2 linked regions of the Magnetococcus sp. PR-3 genome follow. The protein of the gene in region 1 interacts with the protein of each later gene in a pairwise test. Links are inferred from orthologs where the notes say so. Each region holds a gene or a part of one and is shown in the gene's direction. Other genes may lie near its edges.

Region 1 (3,021 bases):
TTCAAAAGCTGATCCACAGCGTGCATCAATACATCTACCCGATGAAAAAGAAGTTCTGTTCGTAAAGCCCCAAAGCATGCGCTAAGACAAGACGCCTGCCCGTATTAGGGCAGGCTCTTTTATGGGTTATGCCCCACCACCCCGGCCAATATCTCATCGCTGATCCCTCAAACTGTACGGTCATATTTCAACATCCCTTCCCCTGCTTGGGGATCCCCAGTAGAGTATAGGATTGAAAGAAATTTCGGGGCATACCCTGCCCTGCTCCACCACGCCACGGAGGGCGTGTTTCATGGAAGAGATGCCATCCCGCATCATCTCGGGGGATCCCGAGCACGGTGAACCGTTCCAAGAGAACGGCCTACGCCCTAAATACCTCAATGACTTTGTGGGGCAAAAAGCCTTAAAGGCCAACCTCACCGTCTTTCTGCATGCCGCCAAACAACGTGCTGAAGCCATTGACCATATCCTACTGCATGGCCCGCCAGGGCTGGGCAAAACCACCATGGCGCAGATTATCGCGTCAGAGATGGGTGTCGGCCTACGTTCAACATCCGGCCCGGTCATTGATAAAGCCGGGGATCTAGCCGCACTGCTGACCAACCTAAACCCTGGTGATGTACTGTTTGTCGATGAGATCCACCGTCTAAGCCCAGCCGTTGAAGAGATTCTCTACCCTGCCATGGAGGATTTTCAGCTGGATATCATGATTGGTGAAGGGCCTTCAGCCCGATCCGTCAAGATTGACCTTCCCCGTTTTACCCTGGTTGGGGCCACCACCCGTGCCGGTATGCTCACCAGCCCCTTACGGGATCGGTTTGGTATTTTGGCCCGTATGCAGTTCTATGAGCCCGATGAACTTCAACAGATTGTGACCCGCTCGGCAGCCATTATGGAGATTGAGATCTCCCCCGAAGGGGCATTTGAAATTGCCCGTCGTTCACGGGGTACCCCACGTATTGCCAACCGCCTGCTACGCCGGGTCAGAGATTTTGCTCAGGTCGCCGGTCCTGGCCATATTGATAAGGACCTTGCTGACCGGGCCCTTTTGGCTTTGGAGGTGGATCGCAGCGGTCTGGACAACATGGACCACCGCTTGCTTAGTGCCCTGTTGGACAAGTTTGGGGGGGGACCTGTTGGTTTGGATACCCTAGCCGCCGCCATTGGTGAAGAGCGCTCAACCATTGAAGATGTCATTGAGCCCTACCTGATCCTACAAGGGCTGCTGGACCGGACACCAAGAGGACGTAAGGCGACACCATCCAGTTACGAGGCCATGGGTCGTCCGTCACCCCGTAACCTGCAGCAAGGAATGCTGCTATGAGTTTGTTTGAACAAGCGATTCGGGTCTATTACGAAGATACCGATGCCGGCGGTGTGGTTTACCACAGTCGCTACCTGAACTTCATGGAACGCTGCCGGACAGACTGGTTACGAAACCTGGGCGTGGAACAAGAAAGTTTGGCACACGCAACCGGGTTACGCTTTGCAGTCACACACATGGAGATCGCCTTTCAGAAACCGGCACTCCTTGACGATCTTTTGACGGTTTCTGTGTCGGATCTCCGACGCAGACCCGCCAGTCTTGCTTTTACCCAGGAGATCAAACGACAGGATACCCTGCTCATTCAAGCAACCGCCCGCGTGGCTTGCCTGGATGAAAATTTGCGCCCGGTACGCCTGCCCGTTGATCTTTTGCAACGATTGCCACAATAGAGGCTGTCATGAATAACCACAGCATATTTGATCTCATTGCCCAGGCCGGACCGGTGGTACAGCTGGTGATGTTCTCCCTGCTGGTTGCATCGGTGGTCTCATGGGCCATCATTTTTGATAAGTGGCGTCGTTACCGTCGTATCAGCCAGGATGCCGAGGCTTTTGAAGAGCGCTTTTGGAGTGGCGGCAGTGTTGCCAGCCTCTTTCAGAGTGCCACCAAAGAGTGGCCTGATAGCCCCATGGTGGTGATGTTCTCCGCGGGGTTCCGCGAGTGGAAGCGCTGGGAAAGCAATGAACCCACGGCCGACAACGAGGGGGATTTGGTCACCAATGTACGCCGTGCCATGACCGTGGCCCTAAACCGTGAGATTGAAACCCTGGAAAAGGGGTTAACCTTCCTGGCAACCGTGGGCTCTACAAGCCCCTTTATTGGCCTGTTTGGGACCGTATGGGGCATTATGAACGCCTTCTTGGGCCTAACCGGTGCCAAAGCCAGTACCTTAACCATGGTGGCACCCGGTATTGCTGAAGCACTCATTGCCACAGCCATGGGCCTGGTTGCAGCCATTCCTTCGGTGATCGCCTACAACAAATACTCCTCTGAACTACGCCGTCTACACGCCAAAATGGACAATTTTGGTGCGGAGTTCCTTAACATTTTGGAGCGCCGGGCCGCTGCCCGCCGCCGGGGGCAATGATATGGGTATGAGCACAGGCATGAGCGGTAATGGCGTACAACGCTACCAAGCCATGAGTGAAATCAACGTGACGCCACTTGTTGATATCATGCTGGTTTTACTTATTATTTTTATGGTAACCGCCCCCTTATTGACCCATGGCATTGAGGTAGATCTACCCAATGCTCAGGCCGACGCCATGACAGCCCAGGCCGAACCATTGACCATTAGCGTAACCGCCGACGGCACCCCTTCCATTGAAGGAGAACGCATGACCCTACCTCAACTGGTAGACAAAGTGCGCTATATCCGTCAATCCACCCCAGAGATCCGTATCTTTGTACGGGGAGACAGCGCCGCCCAGTATGGCAGCGTCATGGGGGTCATGGGCTCATTAAAATCAGCTGGCATAGAACAAGTTGGCTTGATAACAAAACCCAGCAATAGCTGAGTATAAGGGGTCTTTGACGATCATGTATGTGGAGCGGCAATTCTTTGGTTGGTCAGTTGGCCTGCACGTTGGTGTGGTGCTGGTTGTCCTGCTATTGCCGATTCTCAACCCCAAGGTTGGGGCTGAGCCTCAACCTATGATGGTCAATCTGGTGGATCTACCGGTTCAGCAACCACA
Region 2 (2,856 bases), on another replicon or contig:
CACCGATGCAGAGATGGTACGCAAACAGTTGGTTGAGCAAGTATGTGGCTCGGTTCGCTGGGAAGACTCCATTCGCGCCATGATCGCCCAAGGGGTCGATACCTTTGTGGAGATTGGAACAGGCAAGGTTCTAACCGGCATGCTGCGCAGAATTGATAAAGGCGTTAAAGGGGTTACCATCAATGGACCCGACGACCTCACTTCCCTGGCTGATTTGGGTTAACTTTCTGTCATCGCTTTAAAGGAACATGAAGATGAGTGATCGCGTTGCAATCGTTACCGGCTCTACCGCAGGGATCGGTCAGGAAGCGGCCAAGCTGTTAGCCAAACGCGGGTGTCGTGTGGTCGTCACCGGTACCCGAACTGAGAAAATTGAAGAGACACTAGAGGCCATCCGTGCTGATGGTGGCGTGGCCGAGGGGATTGCGGCCAATATTGGCGTGGATGAAGATCTAGATAAACTGGTGGCCTTTGCCCAGGAGAGCTTCGGTGGTGTCGATATTCTGGTCAACAATGCCGGCATTACCCGTGACAACCTGTTCATGCGTATGAAGGATGATGAGTGGGATCAGGTCATCGCACTTAACCTAAGTAGTGTTTTTAAGCTATCCAAGCGTGTTATTCGTACCATGATGAAGACCCGCTATGGTCGCATTGTCAATGTGACCTCGGTGGTTGGTTTTAGTGGTAATGCTGGACAAACCAACTATACGGCGGCCAAAGCAGGACTGGTTGGTTTTAGCAAATCCTTGGCTAAAGAGGTGGCTAGCCGAGGCATTACCGTCAACTGTGTCGCGCCCGGGTTCATCCAGACGGCAATGACGGAAAAGCTGAATGAAAAGGCTCAAGAAGCCATCTTGGGGCAGATCCCCATGGGCGCCATGGGTAGTGTTGATGACATTGCCTCAGCCATTGGCTTTTTGGCCTCAGATGAAGCCCGCTATATCACAGGGGAAACCATACATGTCAATGGTGGCATGTATATGTGATTAAGTGGTCATTGCCCTTTTTATAAAGCTTTGGTAGGCGGAGATTCCGGCTATTCGAGCATTTGCTTCGAAAAAGGGCAGTAAAAAGCTATTTCCCCGTGCTAGTGGGGGGGCGGCTGTGCTATATAAAACAATCTGGAGGGGATAAGCGGTATACTTTTTAAAAAGCTACCGTATCTATCCATCACCTTTCTTTAAGAACAACAGAGGAAGCGAACCGATGAGTGATATCGCGGAACGTGTCAAAAAGATCGTTGCAGAGCAAATGGGTGTTGACCTGGACAAAGTGACCGACGACGCCAAGTTTGTCGAAGACCTGGGTGCTGACTCCCTGGATAACGTAGAGCTGGTAATGGCTTTCGAAGAAGAGTTCGGCTGCGAGATCCCCGACGAAACCGCCGAGAAAATCGCCTCGGTGAATGACGCCATTAAGTACATTGGCGAGAACATGGAATAAGATCCGTTTTGGGAGAGGTGTGGATTTCCTAGGATCACATACTCAACCCATACGGTGACCATAGCCACGGCGTCCTGTTCTTATTGTGCAGGACGCCGTGTGCCGTTCCATCTTGTAGCGTATTGATTTATTGCATTAACCTTCCCTAAAAAGTCTGCTCAAAGGTTGAGAATTGGCTTTTAGGAAGCTGTCGAAAGGGTTCGCTCCGTGAATCACAGAGTTGTCATCACCGGTGTTGGTCTGGTTACCCCTCTGGGTGTGGGCAATGACGAAACCTGGACCAAGCTGATCGCAGGTGAGTCTGGTATTGCACCTTTGACCTCCTTCGATACCGAAGCCTACGCCTGTAAAATTGGCGGTGAAATTAAAAACTTCGACGTGGAACAGTGGATTCACAAAAAAGAGGTCAAAAAGATGGACCGCTTCATCCATTATGGGATGGCGGCTTCACAGATAGCCTGGGAAGACAGTGGCCTGGAAGAGCCTGAAGAGGAAGAGAGCTACCGCTACGGCGCCATTATTGGTTCTGGTATTGGTGGTTTGATCGCCATTCAAAATCAAGCCATTGCGCTGAAAGAGAAGGGCCCTCGTCGTATCTCTCCCTTCTTTATCCCGATGTCTTTGATCAACTTGGTCTCCGGCCAGCTTGCCATTAAATATGGCCTTCGCGGTCCAAACCATTCGGTTGTGACAGCTTGTGCCACAGGTACCCACGCCATTGGCGATGCCATGCGTATTATCCAACGTGGTGAAGCGGATGTCATGGTGGCCGGTGGTGCTGAAGCAGCCATTTGTGAGCTGGGTATTGGCGGCTTTGCTGCAGCCCGTGCGCTCTCTACCCGTAATGATGATCCCACCCGTGCCTCACGTCCCTGGGATACCGGCCGGGATGGTTTTGTCCAATCCGATGGTGCGGGTGTGGTGGTTGTGGAAAGTTATGAGCACGCCAAGGCGCGTGGAGCCCGTATTTATGCAGAGCTCATTGGTTACGGCATGTCAGGAGATGCCCACCATATTACGGCTCCACACCCCAGTGGTGATGGCGCGGCCCGCTGCATGACAGCTGCTCTAAAAGATGCCCAAATTGATCCTCAGCAGATCGGGTATATCAATGCCCACGGTACCTCAACCCCTCAAGGGGATATCATTGAGACCAAAGCTGTGAAGAAAATCTTTGGTGAAAGCGAAGCCAAAAAAGTCATGGTCTCTTCGACCAAATCCATGACCGGGCACCTTCTGGGGGCTGCGGGTGGTATTGAAGCCATCTTTACCGCCAAAGCACTGCATGAAGGGGTTATTCCCCCGACCATTAACTTGGATGATCCTGATCCTGAATGTGATCTGGACTATGTACCCCACACAGCACGCCAGGAACAGGTAGAGGCTGCACTCTCCAACTCATTTGGATTT

What was found. The genes of interacting proteins can lie anywhere in the genome.
Region 2: the proteins of ybgC (region 1) and V5T57_RS16730 interact in binary tests that used the Escherichia coli proteins (3 or more experiments, as listed by UniProt). The link is inferred for Magnetococcus sp. PR-3 from one-to-one orthologs.

The regions. Positions count from the first base shown.
Region 1 is NZ_JBAHUQ010000013.1:124,118-127,138, reverse strand. Bases 27-3,018 are described here. They hold ybgC (tol-pal system-associated acyl-CoA thioesterase), read left to right. Parts: upstream 27-1,320; coding sequence 1,321-1,716; downstream 1,717-3,018. Other genes in these bases: tolA (cell envelope integrity protein TolA), read left to right, coding at 2,867-3,018; tolR (protein TolR), read left to right, coding at 2,416-2,844; tolQ (protein TolQ), read left to right, coding at 1,725-2,414; ruvB (Holliday junction branch migration DNA helicase RuvB), read left to right, coding at 293-1,324; V5T57_RS09425 (hypothetical protein), read left to right, coding at 27-65. Also shown: more of V5T57_RS09425, read left to right, coding at 1-26; more of tolA, read left to right, coding at 3,019-3,021.
Region 2 is NZ_JBAHUQ010000034.1:8,778-11,633, reverse strand. Bases 1-2,827 are described here. They hold V5T57_RS16730 (acyl carrier protein), read left to right. Parts: upstream 1-1,209; coding sequence 1,210-1,446; downstream 1,447-2,827. Other genes in these bases: fabF (beta-ketoacyl-ACP synthase II), read left to right, coding at 1,654-2,827; fabG (3-oxoacyl-ACP reductase FabG), read left to right, coding at 249-989; fabD (ACP S-malonyltransferase), read left to right, coding at 1-223. Also shown: more of fabF, read left to right, coding at 2,828-2,856. UniProt on the Escherichia coli protein: Carrier of the growing fatty acid chain in fatty acid biosynthesis.